2 regions of the Pseudomonas sp. S2_E02 genome follow, and region 2 is predicted to be linked to the other one. Evidence: riboswitches for the same ligand, from Rfam matches in the RefSeq annotation. Region 2 holds a riboswitch; the other holds the start of a gene.

Region 1 (7,340 bases), 840 kb from region 2:
AGCAGCCACAGCACCGCTTCTTCGATCTGCGCGGCGGTTTTCTCGTCGAGCCCGGCAGGAAAGTCATGCCCGGTTTCGACATAACCGGGGGCACCGCTGGTGTATTTGCGCGTGATGCCGAGAATCCGGTGCTGGCCATCCAGGCTGAGGGATTCAACGCTGTATTCGTCGCCGCTGGCGAAGGCCTCGATCAGATTGTTTCCCTCCAGCGAGAGGTGTTCGACATCCTCGGGCCTGTCTATGGCATAGACGCCCTGACTGCCCGAACCGTTGACGGGTTTGACGATGGCCGGGCCATGGCGCAGCACGAAAGCGCGAGCCTCGGCACCATGGTTGATAGCGGCAGTGGGCAACTCGTAGCGACTGCCTTTGAGCAATTGGCGAAACAGCAGTTTGTCGCGACTGACTTCCACACTGCGCAGGTTGTTGTGGACGATGCCCAGACGTTCGCCCAAGCGTGACGCGGGCAACAGGCCCAGTTCCGAAAACGAAACCACGGCATCGAATGGCGATTGCCGGTGAAGCCGTTCTACCATCGTGCTGTAGGCCGGCAGATAGGCGATGTCAGGCGTCAGCAGTAGCGTTGCGCGCTCGCGCTGATAGTCAGATAACTCGCCGGGTTGCTGGACGAGAGTAAATCGAAACTGCCGCGCAGTATCCCAATCCAGTCCCGAATCACGCCCGCCGATGAGCAGAATGTGTTTGGTGTTCGCCGCCGTGGGCTGCTCGCCGTAGACATCAATGTCGCTGACGGCGAGCAAGGATTGTCGCAGGCGGGCGGTGTCGGGTTGCCTGAACTCGATGTACAGGTAGTTCTGAAAACCGTTGCTGACCGGTCCGATGGCTTCGCCCGGAGTGACGTAGGCGTACCAACGCTGGAAACCTGGCAAGCGGCAGATCCGGTCGGCGCCGTGCAGTCCGTCATAGAGCCGGTCTGTGCGGGCAAAAGGGGTGGCGATGCCGAACGCATCCGGCGCTTCGCTGGCGCTGGGCAGAGGCTCGGCGGACAGCGCGCGGTGGTAGCAGACATCCAGCGCCAGCCCCCAGGCTTGGCGAATCACATGAATCCGGCTGCCGCCGGGGCGTGCGCCGACTTCGAGGACTCTTGGCCCGCGGGGGGTGAGAATGAACTCGACATGGGCAAACGTGCCTTTGAGCGCTAACGCTTTCACGGCGTCATGGGCCAGGCGATGGCAACGCTCCTTCAGCGCTGCGTCGGGCTCCAGCAGCGACGGCGTGTAGCGGGCGAAATGGTGAAAGTCGCCGCGATCGATATCGACGCCGGCAATCACATCGACGATCGGAAAACTGCTGATCGTGCCATCGGCGGCAATCGTGCAGTCGATGGAATGGTTGGAGCCCTGGAGAAATTCCTCCAGCAGCAGTTGATCGGTTTCGCGGCTTTTGCCCGCCACATAGCGCTGCAGCGCCGGCCATTCATGACGGGCGTAGTCGAGCAGATCCTGCTGATCGTCGATGCAGCGTACGAACAGGCTGCTGTAAAGGTTCGCTGGCTTCAGGATGAACGGATAGGGCAGATCGCCCGGGCGCGCCAGCAGGTCGTCGATACGAACCTGGCGAGAGACCACGTGCAGATCCAGGTTGCGCGACTGTTGGAAGCATTGGCGTTGCAGCACCTTGTCCAGCGTGTTTTCCACGTTACGGTGCAAGTGGGCCAGCGCCGGCAGCGCCGCACACAGCCGCCCCGTGATCGCGACATAGCCTTCACGGAAATTCAGGACACTGGTGAAGCCATGCTCGTCCAGCAACTGCTGCGTCAGCTGGATCAGATCCGCGGTCAGCCCTCTGGAAAAGTCGTACAGCGCCACCGGAGAGATCTGTTTCGCATCGGCGATCTTGCTGGTTTTGCGACTATCGGCAATCAGCAAAGGGGTGATGCCCTCGGCAATCAGGCCCTCGTATTCTCCGTCACGAATATTGCCGATGATCAGGCAGGCCGCAGCACTCATTCGTCAACCTCCTGATCGAAGCTGTAGTGGACCCGGTTCAGGCGTTGGCAAATGTGAGCCAGACGAATCCGGTCCACGCTGTAGGCGCCACCGCTCAAGACATTGCGAATGATGTGCGCCAAGGCATCCAGGTCTTCGCTGCTGATGCCCAGACGAGTGATTTCCTGAAGGCCGAAGCGCAGGCAGTCGCGGCCATTGATCTGTTTATTGTTGATCCGGATCCCCAGTTCATTGAGCTGCTGCGCCGCTTGCCGGGCCCGTTCGCCTTCGAGCAACAGCAGGTGCGTGTCGGAGGGGTGCAGCGTCCAGCCCGGCAGGTCGGCGAGTGCGTCGTGCAACTGGCGAGTATTGGCGCACATGCGTTGGGCGTAGGCCTGGCCGTAGCGCTGGGTTTCCAGCAGGCTGACGAACAGTTGCAGCAGACCGGGCAGATTGGGCGAGGACACCAGCGCATCGCTGAGCGTTTGCTCGATCCGCTGGGCCAGATCGGCACGCCGGCAGACGATCAGTGCCCGGTGCGGACCTGCCAGGGATTTGTGGGTGTTGCCTTGAAGAATATCCGCCCCCTCGTCAAGCGGATTGGGAAAGGCCTTCCCGGCGATGAGGCCCAGAGTGTGCGACGCATCGTAGATGATCAGTGTCCGCTCAAAGCCCCGGCGGTTCAGCAGCGCGCGCAGTGGTTTAAGGGCGATTACCCGTGTGGTCAGACCATGATCGAGCAGTACGGCTGCCGGTTGTAGACCGCACGACTGGAGTTGCCGATCAACGTCCCCGAGATCAATTTGTCCGTCAGCCGTCAGTTTCAAAAAGACGCTGTGCCGGCCCATCTTCTGCACCAGAGGCCCGGTTGCGAAATGCCCGCCGCTTTCGGGCGCCAGTGATAATACGCAGTCGCCCGGCTCGGTCAGGGCGGCCAGCACGCTCAGCGTGCAGTGCACGCCGGAGAGCACACGGTATTCGACGAACGGCGCGTTGAACATTGCCTGCACGGCTTGGGTCGCCAAAGCCTTTAATGTTTCGACTTCGGGGAAGTGTTCGACCTGCATACCATTGAATTCGGCGGCATAGCATTGACCGTCAATGGCCTGTGCATTGAACAAGTAACGCTCGTAATGGCGATTCTGTCCTAGCGTGCGTGCAGTCTCGGACAATATGTTTTCATTGGCGGTCAGCGATAGTGTGGAAGTTCTTCGTGCGCACGCCTGTTGAAACTGTTCAATGATGAAGCTATGCGCGAGTGGGGTACTGACTGAAAGTGCATGAGTCGAATGATTCATTAGTAGTCCGCCAGGTCGAAGTCGATAATCAACATATCGCGACTGCCGCGATCCGAATTAATGCTCGATGTTTGCAGTGGGGAAACTTCATGCAGAAGTATTCGGTCATTCAAGACGACGGTTTCCAGATAGTCAGTCAAAGTTGCACTGAATACTTGGCCACCTTCTTCATCAAATATCCGGCTTTCGCCACCGATGACATGCTGACGTTGAATCAGGTGTTGAAAGACAAAATCGTGCCCGTCGCGATGTCGGCCCTCAGGAGTGGCCTGGCCAGCATTGCCTTGATCGCAGAGGATACGGAACTGATGGCAGGTCACGAGCCAGTCGCGCGGGCCCAGCGCCATGTCCAGCAGTGCCAGGTCGGCGGCCAGCAGTGTCTGTAGAATCGGGGAGTCAATGAACGTCGCCTCGCAGCGGGTGTAGGTGCGCTGCACCCCGCCCAACAGCGGGTTGTCGGTCTCGGCTTGAAAAAAGTGGCAGTCTTGTAGCGCCGTCCACTGGCGTTCCCGTTGGCGATACTGGAACTTGCAGATACGTCGTTCGCGAAGACCGTTCTCTGCGCTGAGATACGCATCGGTATGCAAATGCTCCCAGGTCGCATTGAATGCCCTGCATGCTTCGCGTCCCAGCAGCGCAACATCCAATGCTGGATAGTGGGCACTGTGCGCATAGTGGCAATTGCGCAGTAGTTCGGAAAGTTCCTTTAGTCCGGCATCACTTGATAGCCGTAACGCGTTACCGGCACTCATGTTGTGGATACCCATGGGTGCAGGAAAGAAATAGGCAGGATCAAATACTGATAATAATCAGCCATGCAAGAAATCCTTTCTTGAGAGACTCATAGTCCTTGTGCGAACTCATCGTTCATATCTTGTATTGATTTATCAATTTGGTTTTTGTAAAGATATGTAATCAAATGCGCGCAGCCGCTCTATTTCAGGGTTTAACTCGGTGGTGGTTTTTTAATTTAACGGATAGGGCATGTAAGACATAACTTACAACTACTTATTAAGTGAGAAGTGTTCGCAATCATTAGATGGAAAAGTTGCTGTCCTTATAACCACAATGATCCAGGCGTTGACCCGCCTGCCGTGCATGCGTAGCCTTGCGCATTCGAGGTTCTCCGGCGTGTGCCGGAGCTAAGAAGGGAACGCGGTCAATGCCGCGGCTGCCCCCGCAACTGTGAACGGTGATGTTCGCTGCCACGCCACTGCCAGCTCAACTTATGAGCCCGCGGGAAGGCGCAGCCAACGCCAGGCCCAGCGCCTGAACACCGTCAGCCAGGAGACCTGCCTCGTCACAGATTCTCACTACAACCGGGCGGGGTGATCCGGTGGCGAACTCTCCAGGCACGCACGCGCGTTGCCGGTTCTCGTCCCGTATGCCCGCCGCTTGCCAAAGGGCATACCGATGAAAACACTGGCCAAACTCCCCGTCACCATCGTCACCGGCTTCCTCGGCTCGGGCAAGACCACGCTGCTGCGGCACATGCTCGACAACGCTCAGGGCCGTCGTATCGCGGTGATCGTCAACGAGTTTGGCGAGTTGGGCATTGACGGTGAAATCCTCAAGCAATGCACCATCGGTTGCACCGAAGAAGAAGCCACCGGTCGCGTTTACGAACTGGCCAACGGCTGCCTGTGCTGCACCGTTCAGGAAGAGTTCTTCCCGGTGATGCGCGAACTGGTTGCCCGTCGCGGCGATCTCGACCATATCCTTATCGAAACCTCGGGCCTGGCCCTGCCAAAACCGCTGGTACAAGCCTTCCAGTGGCCGGAAATCCGCAGCGCCTGCACCGTTGATGCGGTGATCACCGTGGTCGACAGCCCGGCCGTCGCTGCTGGCACTTTCGCCGCGTTCCCGGATCAGGTTGATGCCCAGCGCAAACTCGATCCGAACCTCGACCACGAATCGCCACTGCACGAACTGTTCGCCGATCAACTGGCCAGCGCCGACCTGGTGATCCTCAACAAGGCCGACCAGACCAGCGCGGAAGATCTCGCTCGTGTCCGCGCTGAAGTCGCCGAAGAGCTGCCGCCAGCAGTGAAAATCATCGAAGCCAGCAACGGCCGTCTGCCGCTGGACGTGCTGATCGGCCTCGGCGCCGGTTCCGAGGAGCACATCGACAGCCGCCACAGCCATCATGATCACCACCACGGTGAAGGCGATGACGACCACGATGACCACGATCACGACGCCTTCGATTCGATCTCCATCGAACTGCCACAAGCCGACGAAAGCCTGCTGCTCGACGCCCTGACGCAACTGGTGGTCAAGCACGGCATCCTGCGCGTCAAAGGTTTCGCCGCCATCCCGAACAAGCCAATGCGTCTGCTGATCCAGGGCGTGGGTACGCGTTTCGACAAGCATTTCGACCGTCAGTGGGGCGCTGATGAAGCGCGCGTCACGCGTCTGGTGTTGATCGGCCAGGAGCTCGACGCCGCGCAACTCGAAGCGCAACTGCGCGCTGCGCTCAGCGTTTAAGCCATGCACCTGCTCAGGACTCAGCCCGGCGGTTTCGTCTCGGATGACAACATTGCCGACCTTGGCCAAACCCCCGCCGAGCTGGTGATCCTGTGCAGCGGCGACTCCAGTCTGGCGCTGCTCGCCGAAGCCGCGCAGCAGTTGCCGGAAGATTACCCGAGCCTGCGTCTGGCCAACCCGATGCAGGTGCAGAATCACGCTTCGGTCGATTTGTACGTCGATGAAGTGCTGCGCCACGCCAAGGTGATCCTGATCTCGCTGCACGGCGGCATCGCCTATTGGCGCTACGGCGTCGAGCGTCTGATTGAACTGTCCGAGCGCGGTGTGCAGGTGATTCTGGTGCCGGGCGATGACCGTCCTGACCCGGAACTCAGCGACCTGAGCACCGTCAACGCTGTGGATCGTGATCGCCTCTGGCAATTCCTGCGCCAGGGCGGACTGGGCAATGCGCTGGACTTTTTCCGCTGCCTCGCCAACCGTTGGCTGGCTCGCGATTACGTCTGGGAAGAACCGCAGGCGCTGCCGCGCACGGCGATTTACCACCCGAATAAAACCAGCGCCGCACTGAGTGACTGGCAAGCCGATTGGCTGCCTGCACATCCGGTCGCGGCGGTGTTGTTTTACCGCTCGCATCTACAAGCGGCGAACACCGCGTTCATCGATGTGTTCTGCCAGCGCTTGCAAGCGGCGGGGCTGAATCCGCTGCCGATCGCGGTGGCCAGTCTGAAAGAACCCGGCTGCCTGACGGTGGTCGAGGACTGGCTGGACGAGGTTGAGGCCGGGGTGATTCTCAACACCACCGGGTTCGCTCAATCCAGCCCGGAAGCGCCGCATCTGCGACCGTTTCGCCGCAATATCCCGGTGATCCAGGCAATCTGCGCGCAGGACAACGAGCCCGGCTGGCGCGACAGCGAGCAAGGCCTGGGGCCACGGGATCTGGCCATGCACATTGCCTTGCCGGAACTCGACGGGCGCATCATCAGCCGACCGATCAGTTTCAAGGATCTGGCCTGGCGCAGTGAGCGCAGTCAGTCCGATGTCGTCTGCTACCGCGCGCAACCTGAGCGCATGTATTTCGTCGCTGAACTGGCGCGGCGCTGGATTGATCTGGCGCAAGTACCAAATGGCGAAAAACGCATCGCATTGATCCTCGCCAACTATCCGACCCGTGATGGCCGCATCGGCAACGGTGTCGGTCTCGACACGCCGGCGGCGGCGCTGAACATCCTGCGTGCATTGCAGGCTGAGGGATATCCGCTCACCGCTGAACTGCCGAATAGCGGCACCGAGTTGATCGAGCAATTGCTCGGCGGCGTCAGCAACGATCTCGACACCATTGATCTGCGTCCGTGCCAGCAAAGCCTGGCGATGGACGCTTATCTGACGATGTTCAACGCGCTGCCCGAGGCCAATCGCAGCGCTGTGATCGAACGCTGGGGCACGCCGCAAAACGACCCGATGTGCCGCGACGGGAGGATGATGATCGCCGGTCTGCGCTTCGGCCTGACCTTCGTCGGTATTCAGCCGGCGCGCGGTTATCAGGTCGACCCGAGCGCGGTCTATCACGACCCCGATCTGGTGCCGCCGCACGCTTATCTGGCGTTCT
Region 2 (7,340 bases):
CCAAAGACGCCCCAGACATGCCGCCCCTCCGTCGAGGCAATCCCACGGTGCTGCAAATACCGCAGGAACCGCGCCTGGTAAATCGCATTGATCGGGCCAATACCCATTGAGCCCGTGGGAAACTGCCAGAAGTCGGGCATCAGCCAAGGATGCGGATAGGAACACAATCCGCCGCCCTTCACTTCTTGCCGGTAACGCTCCAGTTGCGACGCCTGCAAACGCCCTTCAAGAAAGGCCCGCGCGTACACGCCGGGGGCAGAGTGCGCTTGGAAGTAAACCAGATCACCGCGCCCGGCTTCGCTGTCCGCACGGAAAAAGTGATTGAAGCCGACCTCGAAAATTTCCGCCGCCGAGGCGTAACTGGCGATGTGACCACCCAATTCGCCATAGGCCTTGTTCGCCTTCGCCACCATGGCCAGGGCGTTCCAGCGAATGATCGAGGTGATGCGCTCCTCCATCACCAGATCCCCGGGATAAACCGGCTGCTGTTCGAGCGCGATGGTGTTCTGGTACAGCGAATACGCACTCGCCGTCGTTTGCACGCCGAGACGGCTGGCCTGCTCGGCCAGTCGCAGCAGCAAGAACCGCACGCGCGGTCTGCCGCCGACTTTCGCGACACCTGCCAGGGCTTCCAGCCACTCGTTGGTTTCAATGGCATCGATGTCTTCGTGAACCGGCGTACCGTGGGTTGGCCGTTGCGCGGTATCTTTCATGGCTGCACACCCTGACAGGTTGAATGGACGACTGGATCAGTTCGACACGTGCTCAAGAAATATCAGTTGCAACGGCTCTTCCAGCAGGTCATCCGCCGCGGCGGCAAAGCGCTTGAAGTAAGGCATGGCGAAATGCGCATCCAGTGCCGCCTGATCCTTGAAGGCCTCGCGCATGTAGAACGTGCCGCGCTGGTCGCGCAGTTCAAACAACACATAGTCGAGATTGCCCGGCTCTGCGCGTGTCGGCTCAACCAGCGCCAGCAAGCCTTCTTTCAAGGCCTGTTCCTGGCCTGACCTGGCCTTGAGCACGGCAATCGAGATCAATGTTTCTGTGGACTGGCTCATCTTCAATACTCCTGGGACCGGGTGCCTTCAGAGAAAGGTAAACAGCGACTGGGACGGCAAGCGGGACTTGGGCAGGCCTGCGTTGAAGTCTTCGCTGCTGTGATAGCCCAGGCTCACCACGACCAGACTGGTGAAGCCCTGTTCGCGCAGGCCCAGTTCACTGTCGAGGACTTTGCTGTCGAAACCTTCCATCGGCGTCGCGTCGATACCCAGCGAGGCGGCACCCAGCAGCAATGTGCCCAGCGCGAGGTAGGTCTGCTTTTCCATCCAGTGCTGCAGGTCTTTCTGATCGAAGCGATGCAGATCGACAAAACCGCGCCGTCCACGCTCCTGCCCTGCTCGCGCCTCGGCATTGTGAAAACGCCCGTCCATGGCTTCCTGAGCCAGCAACGCCTGCAGGTATTCCTCGGGCAGATGCGTGCGAGTGCAGAAGACGATGACGTGCGACGCGTTGAGTATTTTCGGCTGGTTGAAGCTGAACGGCCCCTGAGTACTGTGGGCGATTCGCGCCCGGCTCTGATCACTCTCGGCAACCACGAAATGCCAAGGCTGGGAGTTGACCGACGACGGGCTGTTGCGCAGTTGTTCCAGCAGCGACTCCAGTGTGTGCCTGGGGATCTTGCGGTCGGCATCGAAAACTTTTGTGGTGAAACGGCGCTTGGCCAGAGAAACGAGATCCATGATTGAACTCCTGATCTGAAAAGTGAAAACGTAGAACTCAATGCCGCTTGGAAATCAGCGCGTCGGCGCCGGCGCTGCGTCGATCTTCAGACGCATCAGGCTGTAAGGTTTTTGCCGCTGATCCTGCCCGGAACGGAATGCCGCCTGGCGGTGCAACTGGTTGGCGATGAAATACAGATAGCCGTCGGGGCCAATCGACAATGTGTCTGGCCAGAGCAGGCGCGGGTCGTGTACCAGCGTTTGCCATTGGCCGTCCGGCAGACGCTTGCGGATCGAGTTGTGCTCGTAATCGCCGGCATAGACGGCGCCGGCGGCGTCAGCCTCCAGACCATCGGACGCGCCCTTCTCCCCCAGATCCTGCACGGCGGCCGTCAGTTGCTGTTCACTGAAGTTGGCATCACGCAGCAACGCGGTGGAAACCGAATACAGGTGCCGACTCGACAGCGGTGTGAAATACAGTGTCTTGCCGTCCGCCGACAGCGCGATGCCGTCCGAGGCCACGCCCAGCGGTTTGCGCTTGCCGTCCGGACCTTCAACGGTGAGTGGCAGGCCTTCAACCACCGGGACAAAGGTCGGGTCAACCGAGGTCGCCGGCACACCGCTCAAGCGGCGCATGGCACTGCCGCTGGCGATGTCCATGACGATGATCGCGCCCGGTCCGCGCAGGGACGAGTCAGTGAGATAGACCGTTCCCTCCGGGCCTGTGCGAAAGTCGAAACGCATGTCGTTGACGTAGGTGCTCGGCAACATGACGTTGTCCGGGAACACCAGGCGTTTGACGATCTTGTTGCTGACCAGATCCACCGCGATCAGCTTCGCGCCTTTGGGTTTTGGGTCTGCGAAACCCGGCGCGGCGGTATCGAGCAACCAGACACGACCGCGCCCGTCGGCCACCACGCTCTGTACGCTGATCAGACCATCACTGGGATCGTTGAGGTTTTCCTGGTTGATCGCCGCGTTCGGGTAAGCCACGACTTTGCCGTCGCGGATCTCGCCCACGGTGAACGGCACGTTGTCGCCCCAACGCGGGAAGTTGACGAAGATTCGTCCGGTCTCGGTGACGGAAACGCCGGTGGGCATTGCGTCGTAGAACGCATGGACCTGTTCGAGCTTGCCGAAGGATCGGTCGGCGGGGGCATTGGCCGGCAACGGCACGGCGCTGATTGCATGGGCGAACGGCGCTGCCATGACCATGACCAATGCAGCAGAAAGCTTTTTCATACGCATGAGCTGCTCCTGACCGGCCCGCGTGCCGGCCCGTCTGAATGAGTGAAATCAGAAACCTTCGAGTACCAGTTTGCCTCGGGCCTTGCCGCTCTCGACCAAGGCATGGGCACGGCGCATGTTTGCCGCGTTGATCGCGCCAAAATGTTCACCGACGGTCGTTTTCAAAATGCCCTGGTCAATCAGATCGCTGACGCGATTGAGCAGGTGATGCTGCTCAATCATGTCCGGGGTTTCGTACAGCGAACGGGTGAACATCAGCTCCCAGTGCAGCGAGAGCGACTTGCGCTTGAGCGGCATCACGTCGAGGCTTTCAGGATCGTCGATCACGCCCAGACGCCCTTGTGGTTGGAGCACTTCAATCAGCTGCGCAAAATGCTCCTCGGTATGGGTCAGGCTGGCGACATGGCTGACCTCGTCGATGCCCAGTGCCTGCAACTGTGCGAGCAGCGGCTGACTGTGATCGATGACGTGATGCGCGCCCAATTGCCGGACCCAGTCAGCCGTTTCCTGCCGTGAGGCGGTGCCGATGACGGTCAGCCGCGTCAACTGTCGGGCCAATTGCACCAGCATCGAACCGACGCCGCCCGCTGCCCCCGTGATCAACAGGCACTTGCCCTGCCCTGAACCTTCGGTGACACCGAGACGGTCAAACAACAGCTCCCAGGCGGTGATCGAGGTCAACGGCAATGCCGCGGCATCCGCAGCACTTAACGAACGCGGTTTGTGCCCGACGATTCGCTCGTCCACCAGGTGAAATTCGCTATAACTGCCGGTGCGGGCAAGGGAGCCTGCGTAGAACACTTCGTCGCCAGGCTGAAACAGCGTCACTTCAGTCCCGACCTCGCGGACGATGCCGGCGGCATCCCAGCCGAGGATTTTCGGTTCTTTGGTGAAAGTGCCGGCGCGTACTTTGGTATCGACCGGATTGACCGACACCGCACGAACTTCTACGAGCAAATCCCGGGGGCCGGGAGTTGGCACCGGAAGGTCGATGTCCTGCAACGATTGCGGATCTTCAATGGGCAAAGCGTGTTGGGTGAAGGTGATGGCTTTCATGGAAACTCGCTGTCTGAAGAGCTGATGTGCTCGCTTGCCGCCATCTTCGACTTCCCAAGCACAAAGAAAAACCAGCAGAATGCGCCAACACTTTCACTTCAGGAGTGAAAATGATCCGCATCGATGATCTTGGTTTGTTCACCCGCAGCGCCGCGCTGGGCAGCTTCACAGCTGCCGCCCATGAGGCGGATTTATTGCCCGGTCAGGTTGCCGCGGCGATCAAGCGTCTGGAGCGTGAGCTGGACGTGCGCCTGTTTGCGCGCACCACCCGCAGCCTGCGATTAACCGCCGAGGGCGAGCAATACTTGCCCACTGCCCACTCGGTGCTGGAGGCGCTCAAGCAAGGCAAGGAAAACCTGCGCGGTGAAAACGCCACGTTGCGCGGCGTGTTGCAAGTGACGGCGCCGTCCGATCTGGGGCGCAACATTTTGCTGCCGTGGCTCACACTGTTTCGCCGCCAGCACCCGGAACTGACCTTGCGCTTTTCCCTGTCGGACCAGATGGCCGACTTGTTTCGTGACCCGGTAGACGTGGCGATTCGATACGGCTCGAATGAAGATGCCAACTACGTGGCGCTGCCGCTGGCACCGTGGAACCGGCGGGTGCTGGTCGCCGCACCGGAATACGTGGAGCGCCACGGATACCCGCAAACGCCGGATGATCTGCACAACCACGCTTGCCTGCTCTACCAGCAAGGCGGCCGGATCTACGACAAGTGGAGTCTGGGCAGTGAAACGATCCAGGTCTCGGGACCGATGTTCAGCGACGACGCCGACATCGTGCGCCGCTGGGCGTTGAGCGGCGAAGGCATCGCCAACAAATCCTGGCTGGACGTCAGTGCAGACGTGATCGCAGGGCGACTGGTCGTGCTACTGAAGGATTTTCCCGGCAATGCCTCACCGTTGAGTCTGGTGTGCCCGCATCGCAAGCAGATCACCCCGGCGGTGTCTCAGCTTTATGCGTGGTTGAGTGGCCAGTTTGTCGCTCTGGAACGTATCCAATAGCTCCCCTGGTGGTTGCCGCATTGACGAGACGCTCCTCGAATGTTCAGATGCCGGCCAGTTTCAGGTGTCCCATGCCGCCGTGCATGGGGTGAAACGGGAAACCGGTACGTTCTTTTCGAACAAGTCCGGTGCTGCCCCCGCAACGGTATGCGCGTGATGTTTTCAATACACCACTGTGGCCAGACGGCCATGGGAAGGTGAAAACCTCTATACGCGCGAGCCCGGAGACCGGCCTGGAATTTCGTTTGGCAAAATCCTGCGGTGGGCGGGCATGGGCCGGTATTGGCTGTGCGCGATGCCTTCTCTTGCATGCTCTTCTGCGAAGATCCTTTTCGAGAAGACAATGATTCGACCTTTCAACACTTCTGCTCCAACCCTGTTCCTTGGCTGCCTGTTCAGCCCGCTGCTACTGGCCGACGACGCGCCGCTGGAACTCAATCAACAAATCGTTACTGCACCGTCAGTGGAATCCACCACCGTCGCCGAGATGGCCAGATTCGGCAGCAAGGTCGAAATCGTCAGCCGCGAGCAGATCGAACGCGCCGGCCCCAGCGCCGATGTCAGCCGCGTGATGCAGATGTTCATTCCAGGCTTGTATGTGGCGCCGAAAAACGGCCCTTTCGACTACGGCACGTATTCGCTGCTCGGCGGGCGCAACGACGACACGCTGATCCTGCTCGACGGCGTGCGCCTGAACAATCGCCTGTACGGCGGCCTCTATCTGGACACTCTGCCGGCCAACGCCATCGAACGCATCGAAGTGCTCAAGGGTGGGCAGAGCCTGTTGTTCGGCACCCAGGCCGTGTCCGGCGTGATCAACATCGTCACCCGCAGCCCGCAATCGCGCAAAGCCGCCGGCGAGGTGAATCTGGGCGTCGACAGCTTTGGCGGCACCACCGAAGACGCCCGCGTCGAGAATATCTTCACTAACGGTTTCGGCGACCTCGGTTTGCTGGCGTACGTCAGCCATAACGTCTCCGACGGTTACCAGCCCTATCGCAACCGCGACATGAAAAACGATTCCGGCAAGGATCGCGCCTACGAAGTCACCACGTTCGGCGGCAAGGCGATTCAGTCATTCGGCGATGATTCGCGGCTGGAGCTGTTTTACCAATACGCCGACGCCAACCTCGATTTCGCCCGCCCGGTCGACAACCACAAGACCACTAACGACCGCGTGCAGCAGATCGCCACGGCGACCTTCGAGCAGACCGTCAATGAGCGCCTGAGCTACTTCGTCAAAGGCCATATCAACGACTGGGACACGCGTTATACCCGCGTCAACAACGTGGAGGGCGGCGGCACCAAAGTAATCAATCACAACGACTATTGGGGCTTCACCGATTGGGGTGTGCAGGCCGAAGGCAAGGCTGAATTGCCCGGCGGCCATGTGCTGGTGTTTGGCACCGACAACCAGTGGTTCAAGGGCCAGGACGATGTGCTGATCATCGATAACGACAAGGCCGAAGCCCACGCTTTCTACACGCAACTGCGCCCGCAGATCGACGCCCTGCCCGACTGGCACCCGAGCATCGGTGTGCGTCACGAGGCCATGAGCGGCGGCGACAGTGCCACCGTCGGCATGCTCACTTCGCTGTATGACCTCAATGACAATTGGTCGGTGCGCGGCCAGTACGGCAGCGCCTACAAACTGCCAAACGCCGAGCAATTGTTCGTCAATGAACCGGGCGACGAGATCGGCAATCGCAACCTGAAGCCGGAAAAAAGCCGCAATGCGGAGCTGGGTGTCGACTACAAAGGCTTTCTGCTCGACCGCGAATTCAGCGCCAGCGTGACCCTGTTCAAACGCAAGATCGACGACTTGATCACCCTCGACGACATTCAATGGGTCAACGGTGAAGGCCAGGTGCGTATGCGCGGTTTCGAGGCCGACGCCAAACTCGCGCTCAACGATCAGTGGAGCCTGCAAGCGGACATGACCCGCAACCTCACCGAATCGCGCAGCGGTGTAACCCTCAACGATATCCCGAGCTTCTTCGCCCGTTCACACGTGGGTTATGAATCGGAAAATCGCCTGTGGGGTGCCGGCGGTGCGATCCGCTATATCCGCGACATCAAAAGCTCGAAGCAAGTCGAGTACGGTAACTATTCCGTGGTCGACGCCGACGCTTATCGCTACCTCGACAACGCTCATCAGCACCGAGTGAGCCTGCTGGTGGAAAACCTGTTCGACCGCGATTACGTCACCAGCCGTTCGAGCAACGTCGACAACCTCGGCCGGCCGTTCACCTCCGAAGTGCGCTACACGTACCGCTTCTGATGAGTGAAATCAAAACCGTCGACGGCGTCGACA

What was found. A riboswitch is a leader RNA that binds a small molecule or an ion and turns the genes downstream of it on or off. The one in region 2 is predicted to bind cobalamin.
Region 1: it holds a riboswitch for cobalamin, as region 2 does, so the genes downstream of both, cobW (cobalamin biosynthesis protein CobW) here and AB4O01_RS03575 (TonB-dependent receptor plug domain-containing protein) in region 2, are expected to answer to the same signal.

The regions. Positions count from the first base shown of each region.
Region 1 is NZ_CP162761.1:1,638,485-1,645,824, reverse strand. It holds gene AB4O01_RS07410 (ATP-grasp domain-containing protein) at 1-1,970, opposite strand, end outside; gene AB4O01_RS07405 (hypothetical protein) at 1,967-3,247, opposite strand; gene AB4O01_RS07400 (2OG-Fe dioxygenase family protein) at 3,247-3,999, opposite strand; cobalamin riboswitch at 4,350-4,561, shown strand; gene cobW (cobalamin biosynthesis protein CobW) at 4,661-5,734, shown strand; gene cobN (cobaltochelatase subunit CobN) at 5,738-7,340, shown strand, end outside.
Region 2 is NZ_CP162761.1:800,678-808,017, reverse strand. It holds gene mdeB (alpha-ketoglutarate dehydrogenase) at 1-713, opposite strand, end outside; gene AB4O01_RS03600 (putative quinol monooxygenase) at 750-1,058, opposite strand; gene nfsB (oxygen-insensitive NAD(P)H nitroreductase) at 1,086-1,739, opposite strand; gene AB4O01_RS03590 (L-dopachrome tautomerase-related protein) at 1,794-2,966, opposite strand; gene AB4O01_RS03585 (zinc-binding alcohol dehydrogenase family protein) at 3,015-4,022, opposite strand; gene AB4O01_RS03580 (LysR family transcriptional regulator) at 4,133-5,026, shown strand; cobalamin riboswitch at 5,072-5,277, shown strand; gene AB4O01_RS03575 (TonB-dependent receptor plug domain-containing protein) at 5,370-7,307, shown strand; gene AB4O01_RS03570 ((2Fe-2S) ferredoxin domain-containing protein) at 7,307-7,340, shown strand, end outside.